DNA from 4 places in the Bacillus silvicola genome. Region 4 is predicted to be linked to each of the others. Evidence: predicted binding sites of a transcription regulator. Region 4 holds the regulator's gene; each other region holds the start of a gene.
What was found. The regulator LexA, encoded in region 4, represses DNA repair genes until DNA is damaged. The targets are predictions, from matches to a motif close to CGAACATATGTTCG.
Positions count from the first base shown of each region.

Region 1: the regulator LexA is predicted to act here: its motif matches at 1,971-1,984, upstream of ACP6L7_RS32880 (Y-family DNA polymerase).
Region 2: the regulator LexA is predicted to act here: its motif matches at 2,156-2,169, upstream of uvrB (excinuclease ABC subunit B).
Region 3: the regulator LexA is predicted to act here: its motif matches at 3,348-3,361, upstream of recA (recombinase RecA).

Region 1 covers NZ_JBNGVC010000017.1:288,310-293,046, reverse strand. Annotated here, with positions in the region: gene ACP6L7_RS32895 (FtsK/SpoIIIE domain-containing protein) at 1-1,096, opposite strand, end outside; gene ACP6L7_RS32890 (hypothetical protein) at 1,112-1,432, opposite strand; gene ACP6L7_RS32885 (helix-turn-helix domain-containing protein) at 1,665-1,895, shown strand; gene ACP6L7_RS32880 (Y-family DNA polymerase) at 2,004-3,269, shown strand; gene ACP6L7_RS32875 (YolD-like family protein) at 3,266-3,622, shown strand; gene ACP6L7_RS32870 (hypothetical protein) at 3,656-4,030, shown strand; gene ACP6L7_RS32865 (hypothetical protein) at 4,234-4,368, opposite strand; gene ACP6L7_RS32860 (hypothetical protein) at 4,665-4,737, opposite strand, start outside.
Region 2 covers NZ_JBNGVC010000013.1:1,564,096-1,568,832, forward strand. Annotated here, with positions in the region: gene ACP6L7_RS30105 (hypothetical protein) at 1-134, shown strand, start outside; gene ACP6L7_RS30110 (MerR family transcriptional regulator) at 235-996, shown strand; gene ACP6L7_RS30115 (hypothetical protein) at 993-1,613, shown strand; gene ACP6L7_RS30120 (DUF4362 domain-containing protein) at 1,660-2,091, shown strand; gene uvrB (excinuclease ABC subunit B) at 2,242-4,218, shown strand; gene uvrA (excinuclease ABC subunit UvrA) at 4,230-4,737, shown strand, end outside.
Region 3 covers NZ_JBNGVC010000012.1:702,681-707,417, forward strand. Annotated here, with positions in the region: gene ACP6L7_RS15410 (TIGR00282 family metallophosphoesterase) at 1-22, opposite strand, end outside; gene rny (ribonuclease Y) at 198-1,763, opposite strand; gene recA (recombinase RecA) at 2,252-3,277, opposite strand; gene ACP6L7_RS15425 (competence/damage-inducible protein A) at 3,426-4,664, opposite strand; gene pgsA (CDP-diacylglycerol--glycerol-3-phosphate 3-phosphatidyltransferase) at 4,686-4,737, opposite strand, start outside.
Region 4 covers NZ_JBNGVC010000012.1:589,505-594,241, reverse strand. Annotated here, with positions in the region: gene ACP6L7_RS14910 (ABC transporter ATP-binding protein) at 1-749, shown strand, start outside; gene ACP6L7_RS14905 (PadR family transcriptional regulator) at 977-1,300, shown strand; gene ACP6L7_RS14900 (DUF1700 domain-containing protein) at 1,293-1,835, shown strand; gene ACP6L7_RS14895 (DUF4097 family beta strand repeat-containing protein) at 1,836-2,639, shown strand; gene lexA (transcriptional repressor LexA) at 2,743-3,363, opposite strand; gene ACP6L7_RS14885 (YneB family resolvase-like protein) at 3,505-4,161, shown strand; gene ACP6L7_RS14880 (DUF896 domain-containing protein) at 4,207-4,446, shown strand; gene ACP6L7_RS14875 (bifunctional metallophosphatase/5'-nucleotidase) at 4,487-4,737, opposite strand, start outside.

The sequences.
Region 1 (4,737 bases), on a different contig from region 4:
CTTTAGACATGCGATATGGTTCAACAATTTGTTTCGCCTTACTTAATTCCAAATAAGGAGCTTGCACTTTCTTTAATCCATTTCGTTTTAAAATCATTTGTCCTGATTGCTCTAAATGCTCTGAACCAGGAGTACCCATGATATTACTATTAATTGCACTATCACATTTAAAGCCGATTCTTACGGTCATATTGAGCTTTAACTTACCATCTAACACTTTCGCATCTGGCCGCTGCATACTAAGCATAAGAAACACCCCAAGTGATCGGCCGACTGCTGAGATCTTTTCAATTGTAGTCATACACTCTTTTTCATCTTTTAGCATGGCCACTTCATCAATAGCAAGTAGAATATATGGTTTTTGATGATCAGGATTTAATTTGTTGTACGCATCAATATGATCAACTTCATATTCTTCCATAAGTTTTCTTCGTTCTCTGATTTCCTTCCATACCTTTTGAAGCATTATTTTCATTTCAATTTCTTCCATACAAACTTCTTTCACATGCTTCACCCTACGCAAAAAATGAAATTCAGAGTTTTTTAAGTCACCAAGGTACAAATGCAACTTTTCAGGAGAAACATATTGAATAAGTGTGGATAATACAACACGTACCATACTACTTTTCCCGCTTCCCGTTTCTCCTGCTATTAATAAGTGTGGTGTATTGGAATCAACCATATCGTACGTAATCGTTTTTCCGAATTGGTCCCGGCCAACCACAACAGGAAGACGGTATTCTTTTAATAATGGCTGCCATTCTTTATAACAGTAATTGTATGGTTTTAGTCCAGCATCTGAACGGAATACATGTAGTACAAACTTTTTCACATCCCCTTCAACCGTAATATTCCGTCCTAATATTTGTTGAAAACAAAACCACTTCTTTTCAATCTTCTGTGGATCTAATCCGTTTGGTATAGTAAAAACATACCTCACGCTTTCTGCTGAAGAAGAAACATTATGTACCTTTGGATAAATAGGCACTTTTCCCCCACGCGTTTGATGTTCCGTATATAAACCTGCTTTTCCGAACACCTCCATAAGCTGATTCCTTAACCTTTGCGTACGAAGCCACTCCTTTATAATCCCCATTACTCCCTTCCCTCCTTAAAACATGATTACGATACGAACAAATACATATCCAATCAAGCAAACTCCACCAATTCGCGTTCCGTGATAAATACCTTCACTTACAAATTTAGCTGCTGATATATAGTCATGTCGCACCAAGTATTTTTCTAACATGACTGCTCCGATTAAAATCGTTCCCATAACTCCTAATGCAATGTAAGTATGTAATACCTGATCCGACATATGAAGGAATGCGAAAGGACTTAATGAATTGTATTTACGGATTTTCTGTTCTTTATCTTTGTATGACCGATCCATAAACTCGCGAAAAGGAATTATTTCTTTCCTAACACGCATTTAAATGCCCCCTTTATAAACAGAATTTAGAATGTAGATATTACATAGCTTCATCTACTTAATACCGTGGTAGTTTTACCTTGGTAGAAATCTTGATAAATACCGTGGTAGCTGCTTTGATACATCATATTGTGGACAGCTTGTACATTATGTAAAAAACTTTTGCCGTCTATGCGAATAGTTTTTTACATTTATGTCCACAATGTTGAAAATAGGTTCAGGAGGGATTTAAGTGTTTTGGAAATTCGGAGGGAAAAACCGAACGAAATTAGGTGATTTTTTAGATCGGAATGGCTTCACCCAAAATGATTTAGAAAAGACCGCGAAATTAAGTCGTCCTACAGTTTCAAAGGCGTGCAATGATAAAGAATACATACCTAGTCCAACTGTAATGAAAAAGATTTTAAAAGTTATTAGGCAAATAAAACCCAATGTTAAATCCACCGACTTTTGGGATATGTAAAAACTGGCTAACTAGAGTCAGTTTTATTTTTTTACAAAAACCACTTCATAAAAGAACGTACATCCGTGTATAATAAGAACAAACGTTCTGGTTAAAGAAGGCATATCGGTGTATGATTACTCAATCTTGCCAAATCGAATTGTTTTATGTGTAGATCTTCGTAGCTTTTATGCAAGCGTGTCCTGTATCAAGACGGGCTTAGACCCACTGCATACTAAATTAGCTGTAGTAGGAGATGTGAACAGGAGTGGCTCCATTGTTTTGGCTGCAACACCACCATTAAAGGCATTAGGTGTTAAGAAAATGGCAAGGTTGTATGAAATACCACGGCGTAAAGACATTCTTGTTGTAAACCCAATTATGGGTACTTATATCAAATGCTCAAATTACATAACAGAATTAGCTTTACAATACGTTCCGATTGAGGATTTTCACCAATACAGCATCGATGAATTCTTTATGGATATTACAGATAACATCCATTTATTCGCCCAAGACCCATACGAATTCGCTATGAAATTCAAACGTGAAATATACGATTATACACGAGTTGAATGTACCATTGGAATTGCTCCTAACCCATTAATGAGTAAGATTGCTTTAGACATTGAAGCTAAGAAGAACAAAGACGGGATTGCTTTTTGGAAGTACGAGGATGTACCTACCAAACTATGGAGCATACGCCCCCTTAATAAATTTTGGGGCATATCATATAAAACAGAAGAAAAATTAAATCGAAAGGGAATACACTCTATTGGAGATTTAGCCAATTATCTCCTTAAATACTTAAAACAGAGCTTTGGAAAGATTGGAGAAGAATTACACTTACATAGCCATGGAATTGACTTTAGTCGCATTTCAGAAAAATATGTTCCTGCCACAACTTCTATTGGAAAAAGCCAAATTCTAATGCGTGACTACACAATAGAAGAATTTCCGATTATTTTACTGGAACATATTGAAGAAGTTTGTTATCGGCTTAGAAGACAAAACAAACTTGCCCAAACCGTTCATTTTTCTGTCGGTTATAGCAAGAGTTATACCGGTGGTATTAGAAAAACACATACTTTAAATCGCCCAACAAATTTAACGATGGATATTTATCATATCTGTACATACTTTTTACATCAGCAATATACTGGCAAACCCATTCGCAGCATAAACATATCCTTAACAAACCTACTTCAAGAAGGGGAAGAACAAATTTCTCTTTTTGATAATGTCGCGCAACGAGAAAAAGAAATGAAGTTAACAAAAGTAATGGATGAAATACGTACAAAATTTGGGAAGAACAGTATTTTACGAGGGATTTCCTACACGCATAGCGCTACAGCTAGACACCGAAACACACTAATAGGAGGACATAAATCATGAGTAACGCTAATATGCCAAAAGGGAGAGGAATGGTCAAATGGACTCCATTCGCAGCAATGCCTGAACAGTTTGCTGGTATTCGTGAAATCATTAAGGAGAAAAACAAAGTAACTCGGCCGATCTTAACCACTGAAGAAAAAGAACTGATTGAGAACATGTTGTTATGTTCCTTATTATCTGAAGAAGAAATACTAATTATATATTATGAGGACGGTTATTTACTCTCTAACTATATGACTGTTGTTGGTATTGACCAGCAAAAAAGTGCTGTCATATGTGCCGATGCTTTTTATAATAAGATGACACTACGATTTTCTAATATTATAGACGTTAAATTGAATAGATTTAAGTGATCAGGTTTGAATTATTATAAAGGAGTGTATAAAATGCAAAGGAATCAGATAAGAAAGAATACAGCAAGAACAGTTATTCATAACGATATAAATAACTATCCCCATTTAAATATACCTATGATTATCAATAAAAAAGATGGAATGATTTACGAGGTTTTAAGCGCTGGTTTTCATAATAATGATGCAGTAGGAATGATAACAACGGACGGTTTCGCTACAAATAGGGTAAATACACCGATTGTATCAGTAAAAAACAATGATGGTAGCATTCAAGTATACCGCTTACCTTTAGATTTGGAATATTGGGTACTTTCTTGCATGCTTACTGCTTCAACAGGAAAAAATGCGTTCCCCTGTAAAGTTGCTTTTGGAATAATTGATACTAAATTTCATGTGGAATTCAAATGAAAAGGAGTAATATTTTTTTGCTCCTTTTGTTGTTTTAGAATAAAGTTTGTTCAAATTAATTTTCGTACATCTTAATATAAATTTATCCCAAAATTCGAAAGTAAACTTTTGAATAGAAATTTACTTTCAATTTCACTAGAAAAAAGCCAAAAGATGACATTGAATAAGTCATCTTTTGGCCTCAAAATATCTATAAAAATTTATTATTTTTCCTGATTTTCTACTTTTTCAGTTTTAGAACTGAATCCACTTTTAAATCCATCGAAAAAATCACAACCACTTAATGAAAAAACAAATACACATAATAGACCTATCATAATACCTTTTTTGTAGTTCACCCTATAACATCCTCCATAAATACAACTTAATATTGTAATTATAATATATAAATTAGAAATATCTATGAAAATAACCTTAAATAATTAGATTGTTGTTATCATTTCTGAAAGTAAACTTTTAGATATTTGTTTACTTTAGAATTCCTATAAACATTGACTTCACAACAAAACCCTTGATATCCTCAAAATACATAATAAAAGTATACATTCGAAACGGCATAACAAAGGAGTTTAATCCCTCAAAAAAAGATGAGTATCTCATCACTATTGAGATACTCATCCAGAGAAAGCATAAATTAACTATTAGTATTTAGCTCCTTACTGAATTTCTTTATAAAAAATTCCATTATTAACGTACTAATTCCTATA
Region 2 (4,737 bases), on a different contig from region 4:
TTATGATTGGTGCTGTAGGTTTATCATACTATTTATTAGTTTTAGCCCATTATCATAAAACGGCAACAAGTGTTGTTGTTGGGGCGATTATTTTATTTTGTGGGCGTGCCGTGCAAAAGGGGTTATTTCCATAAAAGCTGTTTATACAAAAGGTATAAACAGCTTTTTGTATTTTTTTTACAAACTACTTGAAGATTACGTTACGTCACCTTTTATAATGAAGGAGAAGAGGTGATGGAGTTGATTTCAATTCAAGAACTAACGAGGGAAACAGGGGTTACAGTAAGGACGCTACGATATTATGATCAAATCGATTTATTAAAGCCGAGTGGGAAAACTGATGGGGGACATCGGTTATATAGCGAGAGAGACGTTGTTCGTTTGCAGCAAATTTTATTTTTAAAAGAAATGGGTTTTTCATTAAAAGAGATTACGAATATGTTAATAACGGATGAGCTCAATTTAAAAGTATCGCTTGAAAAGCAACTTAAGTTTGTACAAGAAGAACAGAAAAAATTTAATCGAATGGAACGTATTTTACAAGCAGTTGTTTATTCAGTAGATGTGGAAGGGGAACTGGATTGGAAAGTTATGTTTGAACTCATTCAGCTTTCGAAACAGTCTCCGCGAATACGTGAGATGTTTCAAAATGAAGTTTTTTCTAGGGGAGAACAAAAGTTGCTTCATAATTTGCCGAACATGAGTGAAGAAGATTCAAATGTTTTAGAGTGGGTAGATTTATTAAAACAATTGCGTAACTTTATGAAAGACGGTAAGGAAGCATCATGTGATGAAGTACAAGGTGCAACAAAGAAACTAATGCAGAAGTGTTTGGAGATGGCAAATGGTGATGAAGCATTTTTAGATAAATTGTGGGAAGTAAGAAAGTCAAAAGAAGATTCACAGAAAATGGGTATGTATCCAATTGAGGAAGAGCTTCTAGTATATATGGATGAGGCTTTTCGTATATATGATGAAAGGGAGAGGGATAAATGAGTATACTCGCAGAATATCGATGGTACTTTTTAATTGGTGCAGAGATTGTATTTTGGCTATCAGCTATTGGATTCTTTTTACTAAGGTATGGATTTCGCTTGAAAAAGGCGAGCATTATTATGGGGATTGTGCTACTCATAAATGAAGTGTTTATTTTAACCTTAGGGGTAGTGGACTATTATCAAACAGGGAAGTTCTCTAATTTTCAAATCATTACGGTAATCATTTTATTATATGCAGTTTTTTATGGAAAAAAGGATTTGAAGAAATTAGATATATATGTACAAAAATTAGTTGCGAGGTGGCGGAATGAACCGGCGCCTATTATCGAAGAACCACTTGAAGTAACAGGCATGGCGCACGCGAAGCAGGAAATAAAAAATTGGGCTTTACATCTTATTTTGTTTGTTGCGGTTCATATATTCTTTTTCTTCATGTATGGGCTTATTCCAGTGGAACAGTGGGGAAATTGGTTAGAGTCAGGAATCGTTTTAAATAAAACAGCAAGCCGTGTAAGCAAAGTATGGGTTATTATTCTTTTAGCGGATACTGCGATTTCATTTTCATATGTTATTTTTCCGAAGAAGGAGAAAGGAAACAAGAAGCTACTTTCATAGAGGAAAGTAGCTTTTTCTAGTATACCAATAGTTTGTATAGGAGAGGATAACAATAGGAAAAAGCACAGGTTTTATATGCTTATTTCTCTTTAGTTTAGTAGCGTGTTCACAACCTAACAATGCAATTGATAAGAAGAATGATGTCGTTGCAAAGGGGGCAGAAATTTCTAATCTAGATAAATTCGAGAAGTTCGTTTGGAATGTGGAACAAGGGAAAGTTGATAAAATAAGAATTGTACAGTATACACATGAAGGTGACCCGATTTTTCAAACGTTACAGCATAGTGAGAAAGATATACTTTATGTGTTAGATAATAGACAAGACCAATTTGCTGGTGACCATAAAGGGTTACATAAAGGTAGTTGTAAAAGGATTGTTAAAGAGCAACGTGAATCAGAAACGGCATATAGGTTAATAGATTGTACGAATGAAAATGGGCGCAATGGATATGACTTATTATATGTACTTAAAAAATAGAGTTAGTAGAGGAAGGAAGTATTTATTCCTTCCTTTTTTATGTATATATTGTCGAAAGTTTTACCGAATATCTGTTCGTTTTTTTAGGTTTTTTATGAGCATTCGTGGTAAAATAATAATACAGATTTTTATGAGGAGGTCGGTTTTTAGTTGGAACATCCATTTGAAATTATCTCAGAGTATTCCCCGCAAGGTGATCAGCCGGGAGCGATAGAGAAGCTTGTAGAGGGAATTAATAGTGGTAAGAAAAAGCAAGTGTTGCTTGGAGCAACAGGAACGGGTAAGACATTTACGATTTCAAATGTCATTAAAGAAGTGCAGAAGCCAACACTTGTAATGGCTCATAATAAAACGTTAGCGGGACAGCTATATAGTGAGTTGAAAGATTTCTTTCCTAACAATTCTGTTGAGTATTTTGTTAGTTATTACGATTATTATCAGCCGGAAGCGTACGTACCACATACGGATACATTTATTGAAAAAGATGCGCAAATTAATGATGAAATCGATAAATTACGTCACTCGGCAACGTCTTCTTTATTTGAACGAGATGATGTTATTATCGTTGCGAGTGTGTCATGCATATACGGTTTAGGTTCACCGGAAGAATACCGCGAGTTAGTTGTTTCACTTCGAGTTGGTATGGAAAAGGACCGTAATCAATTGCTTCGTGAACTTGTTGATGTACAGTATGGACGTAATGATATTGATTTCAAGCGTGGTACATTCCGTGTACGCGGAGATGTAGTTGAAATCTTCCCGGCATCACTCGACGAACATTGTATTCGAATTGAATTTTTCGGTGATGAAATAGATCGTATTCGAGAAGTAAATGCATTAACGGGTGAAGTATTAGCAGAACGTGATCATGTAGCAATCTTCCCGGCATCTCACTTCGTTACACGTGAAGAAAAGCTGAAGGTCGCTATTGAAAATATTGAAAAAGAATTAGAAGAACGTTTAAAAGAATTAAATGATAACGGTAAGTTGTTAGAGGCGCAGCGTATAGAACAGCGAACACGTTATGATTTAGAAATGATGCGAGAGATGGGCTTTTGTTCAGGGATTGAAAACTATTCCCGTCAATTAACACTTCGTCCAGCAGGTTCAACACCATATACACTGTTAGACTATTTTCCAGAAGATTTTTTAATTGTTATGGATGAGTCGCACGTATCGGTGCCGCAAGTAAGAGCGATGTATAACGGAGACCAAGCGCGTAAGCAAGTACTTGTAGATCATGGATTCCGTCTGCCATCAGCTTTAGATAATAGACCGCTCACGTTTGATGAGTTTGAAGAGAAAACGAATCAAGTTATTTACGTTTCGGCAACGCCAGGACCATACGAGTTAGAGCAATCACCAGAAGTAATAGAACAAATTATTCGTCCAACAGGTCTGTTAGATCCACCAATTGATATACGACCAATTGAAGGGCAAATTGATGACTTGTTAGGAGAAATTCAAGATCGTATTTTGAAAAATGAACGTGTATTAATTACGACTTTAACGAAAAAAATGTCAGAGGATTTAACGGATTACTTGAAAGATGTAGGAATTAAGGTGAACTATCTTCACTCTGAAATTAAAACGTTAGAACGTATTGAAATTATCCGGGACCTTCGCCTTGGTAAATTTGATGTACTTGTCGGTATTAACTTATTGCGAGAAGGATTAGATATTCCAGAAGTATCACTTGTAGCTATTTTAGATGCTGATAAGGAAGGATTCCTACGTTCAGAGCGTTCATTAATTCAAACAATTGGTCGTGCGGCACGTAATGCAAACGGCCGCGTTATTATGTACGCAGATCGCATAACAAGATCAATGGGAATTGCAATTGAAGAAACACAGCGTCGTCGTAGTATACAAGAAGCTTACAATGAGGAGCATGGTATTACGCCGAAAACGATTCAAAAAGGAGTACGTGACGTTATTCGCGCGACAACAGCAGCTGAGGATACGGAAACATATGAAGCAACACCAGCTAAGAAGATGACGAAAAAAGAACGCGAAAATACAATTGCGAAGATGGAAGCAGAGATGAAGGAAGCAGCAAAAGCGTTAGACTTCGAGCGTGCAGCTGAACTAAGAGATTTACTATTAGAATTAAAGGCGGAAGGGTGAAAAGAGTGAGCATGAGCAAGGATTTTATTGTTGTAAAAGGTGCCAGAGCACATAACTTGAAAAATATTGATGTAACCATTCCAAGAAATCAGCTTGTTGTTGTAACGGGATTGTCTGGTTCAGGGAAATCATCGTTAGCATTCGATACGATTTATGCAGAAGGGCAGCGCAGATACGTAGAATCGTTATCTGCGTATGCACGTCAGTTTTTAGGGCAAATGGATAAACCTGATGTGGATACGATCGAAGGATTGTCACCAGCGATTTCGATCGATCAAAAAACGACGAGTCGTAATCCGCGTTCAACTGTCGGAACAGTGACGGAGATTTATGATTATTTACGTTTATTATTTGCGCGAATTGGTACGCCAATTTGTCCGAATCATGGAATTGAAATTACATCGCAAACAGTAGAACAGATGGTAGACCGTGTTCTTGAATATCCTGAACGTACGAAATTACAAGTGTTAGCTCCTATCGTGTCAGGACGCAAAGGTGCACATGTAAAAGTGCTTGAAG
Region 3 (4,737 bases), 110 kb from region 4:
CCCCAACAAATAATATTCTCATATGTCTTACCCTTTCTATGTACTACATTTTTTATTGCCTTACTCTAACAAGCAATTTCCTTATAATATTAAAATTTTACCTATTATAAGTTTCTTTCACTTGCATACTTCTCATAAATAATTTTCTTTATTTTACCCAATTCCAACACAAAAAAATAAAGTGGTATTTCACCACTTTATTTTGCGTATTCCACTGCACGTGTTTCACGAATAACAGTAACTTTAATATGTCCTGGATAATCCAGTTCATTTTCAATACGTTTTCGAATATCACGAGCTAAACGATGAGCTTCTAAATCATCAATTGTATCCGGTTTTACCAGAATACGAACTTCACGTCCTGCTTGAATTGCGAAAGATTTTTCTACGCCTTCATAAGACTCTGAAATTTCTTCTAACTTTTCAAGACGACGAATGTAGTTCTCAAGTGTTTCACTACGAGCTCCCGGTCTTGCAGCTGATAATGCATCTGCTGCTGCAACTAGAACTGCAATGATAGAAGTTGGTTCTGTGTCACCATGGTGAGATGCGATACTGTTTATTACAACAGGGTGCTCTTTATATTTCGTTGCGAGTTCAACACCAATTTCAACGTGGCTACCTTCTACTTCATGATCAATTGCTTTTCCGATATCATGTAATAGACCAGCACGTCTTGCTAGTTTTTCATCCTCACCAAGCTCCGCTGCCATAAGTCCAGTTAAATATGCAACTTCCATAGAGTGTTTTAAGACGTTTTGTCCGTAACTTGTACGGTATTTTAAACGACCTAAAATCTTAATTAAATCTGGATGTAAGCCATGAACACCCACTTCAAACGTTGTTTGCTCTCCGACTTCACGAATATACTCGTCCACTTCACGTCTTGATTTTTCGACCATCTCTTCAATACGCGCTGGGTGAATACGTCCGTCTTGTACTAGTTTATCAAGAGCGATACGAGCTGTTTCACGACGAATCGGGTCAAATCCAGATAGAATTACCGCTTCTGGCGTATCATCGATAATAAGGTCAATACCTGTTAACGTTTCTAGCGTACGAATATTACGACCTTCACGTCCGATAATACGTCCTTTCATTTCGTCGTTTGGAAGATTTACAACCGAAACGGTTGTTTCAGCAACATGATCAGCTGCACATCTTTGCATTGCAAGAGATAAAATCTCTTTTGCTTTCTTATCCGCTTCTTCTTTCGCACGAACTTCACTTTCTTTTACCATAACGGCAATTTCATGAGAAACTTCACTTTCTACTTTACCAAGAATAATTGCTTTCGCTTGTTCGCGTGTCAGATTGGAAATGCGCTCTAATTCTGTTTGTTGCTTTTGAACTAACTCTCCCACTTTGCTTTCCAACTCTTCAATCTGTTGTTGTTTCGCTACAAGAGAATCCTCTTTCTTTTCCAACTGTTGCTCGCGCTTATCGAGCGTTTCGTCTTTACGATCAAGGTTCTCTTCTCTTTGCATTAAACGATTTTCTTGTTTTTGTAATTCGCTTCTACGGTCACGAATTTCTAATTCAGCTTCTGTACGAAGTGTATGAATTTCATCCTTTGCTTCTAAAAGCGCTTCTTTCTTAAGTGCTTCTGCCTCACGATTCGCTTCGTCTAGAATACGTTTCGCTTCATTAGTTGCACCATTAATCTTCGCTTCAGCAATAGACTTTCGAACAAAAAAGCCAACAACTGCACCGACTGTTGTTGCAAGCAAAATGGAGATGAGTATCCAAACTGTACTACTCATGATTTCACCTCCCCTTGCTATGAATGAAAAAAGACTGTCGGCATGTACATTGAATAGCAACGTACAGCAAAGACCGTCGTCCCGCTTTTTTAAGGGACTTTCTTCATTTCACAATTAAAATGTCATATTATTATTTCGGCAAGATTTAAGTCTTACTCCGAATATTACTTCTCTTCTTGAGAAGAGTATATCGTATATAAGAAAAAATATACATTCTCATTGTATCTATCGCAATTTTCATTGTCAAGCGTTGTCTACTTTTACTTTCTTTACCTTCAGCCCTGAATCTTATCTGAATTCGAAAAGTAGGTAGCATATTATCCTGGAAAACCTTAGTAAATCCCATTGTCTTCACGTAAAATATATGAATATTCCTCTTTATACATAGCCTTTTGGATAGAATAAATATTTTATCTCCAACTATATACAACGCTTTCATAGCGAATTTAAAAATAAAAGACACGATTCCGTGTCTTTTATTTTTAATCTTAAAGGGTTGAATCTTCCGTGTCTTCAACACCAGAGTCTTCACCAATTCCATGATGTTCACGAACAAAGAAGGCAATTTCCTCTCTTAAATCCGTATTCTCTTTTAAGAATTGCTTCGAATTCTCACGACCTTGTCCTAAGCGTTCTTCATTATAAGAGTACCAAGCACCACTCTTTTGCACGATATCAAGTTCAGAAGCCATATCTAAGATTTCACCTTCTCTTGAAATACCTTCTCCGTACATAATATCAACTTCAGCAACACGGAATGGTGGTGCTACTTTATTTTTAACTACTTTTACTTTCGTTTTATTACCAACGATGTCGTTACCTTGTTTTAACTGCTCAGCACGACGCACTTCAAGACGGACAGTTGAATAGAATTTCAACGCACGACCACCTGGAGTTGTTTCTGGGTTTCCGAACATAACCCCAACTTTTTCACGAATTTGGTTGATAAAGATTGCGATTGTTTTTGATTTGTTGATTGCACCTGAAAGTTTACGAAGTGCTTGTGACATTAAACGTGCTTGTAAACCAACGTGAGAGTCACCCATGTCCCCTTCGATCTCAGCTTTCGGTACAAGAGCTGCTACAGAGTCAATTACGATAATATCAACCGCGCCACTTCGTACAAGTGCTTCTGCGATTTCTAGTCCTTGCTCCCCTGTATCAGGCTGTGATAATAGTAATTCATCGATGTTAACACCTAATTTTTGTGCATAAACAGGATCCATCGCATGCTCCGCATCGATAAATGCTGCTTGTCCACCTTGTCGCTGTACTTCCGCGATTGCATGTAATGAAACTGTTGTTTTACCTGAACTTTCAGGTCCGTAAATTTCAATAATACGGCCACGTGGGTATCCGCCTACCCCTAGTGCCACATCTAGTGCTAAAGAACCACTTGAAATTGTAGAAATTCTACGCTCCGCTTGTTCTCCTAATTTCATAATTGAACCTTTACCGAATTGCTTCTCTATTTGTTTTAACGCCATATCTAATGCCGCTTGACGATCACTCATTCATAACTCCTCCTTAACTGAACTGCTAATCTTATTATACCTATTTTCAATTCAATTTGCCAACAAAAATCGAACATTTATTCGATTTTTTTATTTTATATCGAATCAAACTAGATTTTCCCACAAAAAAAAAAAAACCAGAAGAAACTTATATCTCTTCTAGTTTTTTGTATAAATGATAAAACCCATATTTTGTAGAGCGCTCTCTAATTTGTTGACGACTTCCACTTAAATTAAGAGGGAAGACTTCAGTCGGTTCATCCTTAATCGCCAATCCAACAAATACTGTTCCTGGTTCTTTATACTCTGAAGCATCAGGTCCTGCCACCCCAGTAAAACTAATTCCGATATCTGCCTTTAACAGTTCCTTTACATTTTCAGCAAGATAACGAGCACATTGTTTACTAACCGCGCCGTCAGTACGTAACACTTCTTCAGGTACATGTAAAATTTGTTGCTTTACTTCATTTTGATAACAAACGACACCGCCTTTAAACACAGACGAAACACCCGCATTTTCTGTTACTTGATTTCCAAAGAGACCGCCTGTTAAACTTTCTGCACATGCTAAAGTTAACCCTTTTTCCTTCAATAACTCTATTGCCTTGTAATGAAGAAAATCTTGGTCATATCCATAGAAAAATTCTCCTACTCTTTCTAAAATCAAATTTTCCACATGTTGAATTAGTTTCTCCGCCTCATTCGCATCATGATGTTTTGCAGTTAAACGTAATGTCACTTCTCCATCATTTGCGAGTGGTGCAATGGTCGGGTTCGTTTGTCCATCAATTAAATCTTGAACTTTTACCTCTAATTGAGATTCCCCAATACCGAAAAAGCGAAGAACGCGAGAATAAATATTTTCCCCTGTTGTAAAGTTACGTAAAAAAGGCTCTACGTAACTTACATACATCGGCTTCATTTCTTTTGGTGGCCCTGGTAATAAAATATAAACTTTTCCGTTTTTATTTAACCCCATGCCAGGCGCCATACCGTGATCATTCGCAAACACAGTCGATCCACTTAGAACGAGCGCCTGCTTTTTATTATTTTCCGTAAATTCACGGCCTGTACGCTTAAAATAATCGCTTATAGATGTTAATGCTGTTTCATCATACACAAGCTCTTCACCTAAGCTAGACGCTATTGTTTCTTTCGTCAAATCGTCTTTTGTCGGCCCTAATCCGCCCGTAAAAATAAGCATATCAGCGCGCTCTTCAGCCAATTCAATTGCCTTTTGTAATCGCTTGTTATTATCACCCACAACAGTATGATAGTACACATTTATTCCAATTGAAGCTAACTTTTCAGATAAAAACTGGGCATTTGTATTTGCAATTTGTCCAAGTAACAATTCAGTTCCAACCGCAATAATCTCAGCATTCATCCCAATTCCCCCATAAAACTTCTATTTTGAGTTTACAAAAGCAGCCCTATTTTTCCAGAAATAATCCCATCCT
Region 4 (4,737 bases):
CTATAAAAGAAGGAATTAAATGTCATAATGTTTGTTTTCGTTATAATGAAAAAGAACCTGTATACGCTCTTCGAAATATTAATTTGCAAATCCCAACCAATTGTATGACAGCTATTGTTGGACGATCAGGTGCTGGAAAAAGTACATTAATTGATATTTTGATGGGACTTGTTCATCCGGAAAAAGGAAAGGTATTACTAGATGACTCGACTATTACAAGTGATAATTTATTGGCTTTAAGGAAATCTATTAGCTATGTTCAGCAGGATCCATTCTTATTTAATGCAAGCATAAGAGAAAATTTATTGATGATTGAGCCGAATGCAAGTGAAGAACAGATTTGGTCTGCATTAGATTTTGCTGCTGCTGCTGAATTTGTACGAACGCTTCCAAACGGGCTTGATACTTTTATTGGGGACAGAGGAGTTAGGCTTTCGGGTGGGGAAAGGCAACGGTTAGTTTTGGCACGAGCAATTTTAAGAAAACCCTCTATTTTAGTTTTAGATGAGGCAACAAGTTCGTTAGATACAGAAAACGAAGCGTTAATTCAAAGTGCATTAGAAAAGTTAAAGGGTCAAATGACTATTATTGTAATTGCCCATCGCTTATCAACGATACGTAACGCTGATCAGGTTATCGTATTAGATAAAGGGGAGGTCGTTCAACAAGGAGCGTTTAACCAACTAGCTCGAGAGAGGAAAGGGGTATTTCGTAATTTATTAGGTAAACAAGTAGAAGTTAGTTCTTAGAGGAGAAAGCTGAATGAAGTTCTGTGTTAATATAGTTCAAATCGAATAGAAGCACGAATAATGATCACCTACAACAGGATCTTATTCGTGCTTTTATTTGTGCGTTTTCTAAATTTAGGAAATAAATATAATTTGGTACCTTGCAATAAATAGTACTGAGCGGTATATTATGGATAAATCAGGTACTGTGTACTGAACAGTACTAAAATAAGAAAGGGGGATTGTCCTTGAGCGCTCAATTTAAAAAAGGTGTGTTAGAACTATGTGTTTTGGCACTTGTGAAACGTAAAGATAGTTATGGTTATGAACTTGTTCAGCAAATTTCAAATAAATTTTTAATATCGGAAGGTTCTGTATATCCGCTATTACGTCGTTTAACGAAAGAGGAATATTTTCAAACATATTTAAAAGAATCCACGGAAGGACCGCCCCGTAAATATTATCAACTAACAGAGCAAGGAGAGAGGCAACTTACTTTATTAGTAACAGAGTGGCGCGATTTTGCTAAAGGTGTTCAAGAAATTATTGAAGGGGTGGAATGGGATGAGTAAAGAACGGTTTCTTAAAGAATTATCAAGTTATCTTAGGAAGTTACCAGAAGAAGAGAGACAAGATATTTTATTCGATTATGAAGAGCACTTTCAGTTTGGGATAGAAGAGGGGAAAACTGAATCAGAAATAATAAAGGGTCTTGGCTCTCCGAAAGTAATTGCGAAAGACTTACTTGCGATGTATCGATTTGATGAAATGAAAAAAGATCCGTCGACTTCAAATGTAACAAGAGCTGTCATGGCAGTGGTTGGACTTAGTTTGTTTAATTTTATTATTGTGTTAGGCCCGTTAGTTGCAATTATAGCTTTTATATTTTCCTTTTGGGTCGGTGGAATTGCTAGTGTAGTGACACCATTTTTCGTTATTATAAAAATATTCATGGGTACGTTTATATGGTTGGATCTTTTCGTTAGTATAACGTTTGTTGGAGTAGGTTTGTTGTTATGTATTGCAGCTTATTATAGTACGAAGTGGTTTAAAAGATTGTGTGTACGATATGTAATATGGAACTTCAAAATGATAAAAGGGGAGTAGATGATGAAAAAAGTATTATTAGTAGCTATCGCTTGTATCATTATTGGGGTAATAGGAATTTCACAAACATATGAAAAGGCAGTAAAAACTGCAGAAAAAGGCGATAAAGAAGAAGTAATTAAAAACGAAACACTAAAAAATATAGAAGTTAAGTTAGATGCTGGGGATATCATTGTCCAAAAATCACCTGATTCCACTTTTTATGTAAAGCAATCAGGTGATTTACGTAAGCAAGAGATTCGTATTGTGGAGGATGGTGACACATTAAAAATTAAAGGAGAAATAGAGAAAGGTGTCTCATTTGATTTTTCATTTTTCACTTTCAATTTTCAAACGCCTACAGTGACTATACTTGTGCCTGAACGTTCTTACCAAGGGATAAAAGTGAATTCATCCGCTGGACAAGTAGAAATAAGTGATGTGAAAAGTGATCGCGTAAGTGTTGGAACACTCGCTGGAGAAGTAGATTTGAAACATGTAACAGCTAAGAGTGTGGAGGGATCTACAAAAGCTGGTGAGGTGAGCTTTAAAAAAGTAATAGGGAAAGTAACAGCAAAAACGGCTAGCGGGGATGTAAATATTATGGATCATGATCCTAAATATGATGCAGAGGCAAGTTCAACTGCTGGCGATGTAGATATTACTTTGTTGGAAAAACCACAAGATGCAGTTATAACGGGGCAAAGTGCTGCTGGAGACGTGACAATTTTTAATGAAGAAAATCAAAATATAACAATTGGTAATGGGAGTAAAAAAATTAGCGGTAAAACAGCTGCTGGAGATGTTACTATTGAAACGCGTTGATAATTAAGGTAATGCATTCTTTTGAGTGAACGGAAATCTATCAAAATATAAAAAGAAGATAATGCCCTATATAAATAAGGGGATTATCTTCTTTTTATTATTTTTAATGTAAATCACGATATACGCCAATTACTTTTCCGATAACTGACACTTGTTTTAAAATGATAGGTTCTAGAGAAGAGTTTTCCGGTTGTAGACGGAAGTGGTCTTTTTCTTTGTAGAAACGTTTAACAGTTGCTTCGTTATCTTCTGTTAAAGCAACTACAATTTCACCGTTGTATGCAGACTGTTGCTGGCGAACAACAACTAAATCACCATCAAAGATACCAGCTTCAATCATGCTATCTCCAGAAATGCGTAACATAAACACTTGATCTGCTCCAGCAACAATACTAGCTGGAAGTGGGAAGTGATCTTCTACACTTTCGACTGCTGTAATCGGTAAACCGGCAGTAACCTTTCCGACGATTGGAACTTGAATAACAGATTGTGTTTCTGTTTCCATTCGGTTGTCACCTAAAATTTCAATTGCGCGTGGTTTTGTTGGATCGCGTCGAATATATCCTTTTTCTTCTAGTCGTGATAAATGTCCGTGCACTGTAGAACTAGAAGCGAGGCCGACTGCTTGACCGATTTCGCGTACGGAAGGTGGATATCCTTTTTCTTGTACTTTTAGCTTAATAAAGTCGAGAATGTCTTGCTGGCGTTTCGTTAACTTTTCCATGTTTTCTAACACCTCGTTTTCTTTCATTTTTCTTATTATTAAGTATAACATGCGAAAAAACATTCTACAAACATAAGTTCGAACGAAATGCGAATTTATGATACACTATAAGGAAAATATAGTGAGAAAGAAGGGTTCAAAATGAATGCAATTATTTATGCACGTGTAAGCACAACAAAAGAAGCGCAGGAAACATCATTATTGCGTCAAAAAGATGAATTATTGCATTTAGCTGAGCGTTATCAAATGAATGTTACAAAGGTGATTGAGGAGCAGGCTAGCGGTTATACAATTGAACGTGATGGCATATTAGAAGTGCTAGATACAATTCGCGATGAACAAGTTGATGTACTTCTAATACAAGATGAAACGCGTCTTGGTAGAGGGAATGCGAAAATTGCATTAATGCACTGTTTACATAAAGAGGGAATAAAAGTATATACGCATACGCATAATGGAGAATTAGAACTCTCTGACTCTGATTCGATGGTGCTAGATATAATTGGGATTGTTGAAGAGTATCAAAGAAAGATTCACAATTTAAAAATTAAACGTGGTATGCAAAGGGCGGTAGAGAAAGGATTTCGTCCAGAGAATAATTTGAAAAATCGTCATTTAAGTATAGGACGTGAGAAAAAAGAAGTACCAATTGAGGAAATTGTACGTTTACGCCGGAATGAATTAACTTTTGAAGAAATTGCAGCAACACTTCGTGGTTTTGGTCATGATGTTTCAAAAGCAACTGTACATCGAAGGTATGTAGAATATACAAAGCAATTGCTTGATAAAGAGGACTAACTATTGTATGATAATAATCAGTTTTGAGTAGAAGGGGGATTCGAGATGCCGAGTCAAGAACTCATTGAACGCATTAACTTCTTAGCGAAAAAAGCAAAAGCTGAAGGCTTAACTGAAGAAGAACAACGTGAGCGCCAATCGCTACGTGAACAATATTTAAAAGGATTTCGTCAAAATATGTTAAACGAATTAAAAGGAATTAAAGTCGTTAACGAAGAAGGAACGGATGTTACACCGACGAAATTAAAAGCTTTAAAAAAGCAAGATAATGCAAAATTAAATTAAAAGATGGGCGCAGCCCATCTTTTTTTATTTGTTAAAATCGTTATTTAATAACTTTCCAGTTGTCATTTTTCGTTGCTTCTATCCTTTTATGCTTCAATATATAGTTAGCGATAAGTTCAGACATATCTGTTGGTATGTCTTTTATTACTGGCTTATTTTGAAACATAAAGAAGTTCCCGCCACCGCTTGCACGATAATTATTCATAACAACGTCATATTCTTCATTCATATTAAGAGAAGCGCCTTTATACTGTAAAGATTCTACTCTCTCGCCAATTGGTTTGGAAATGT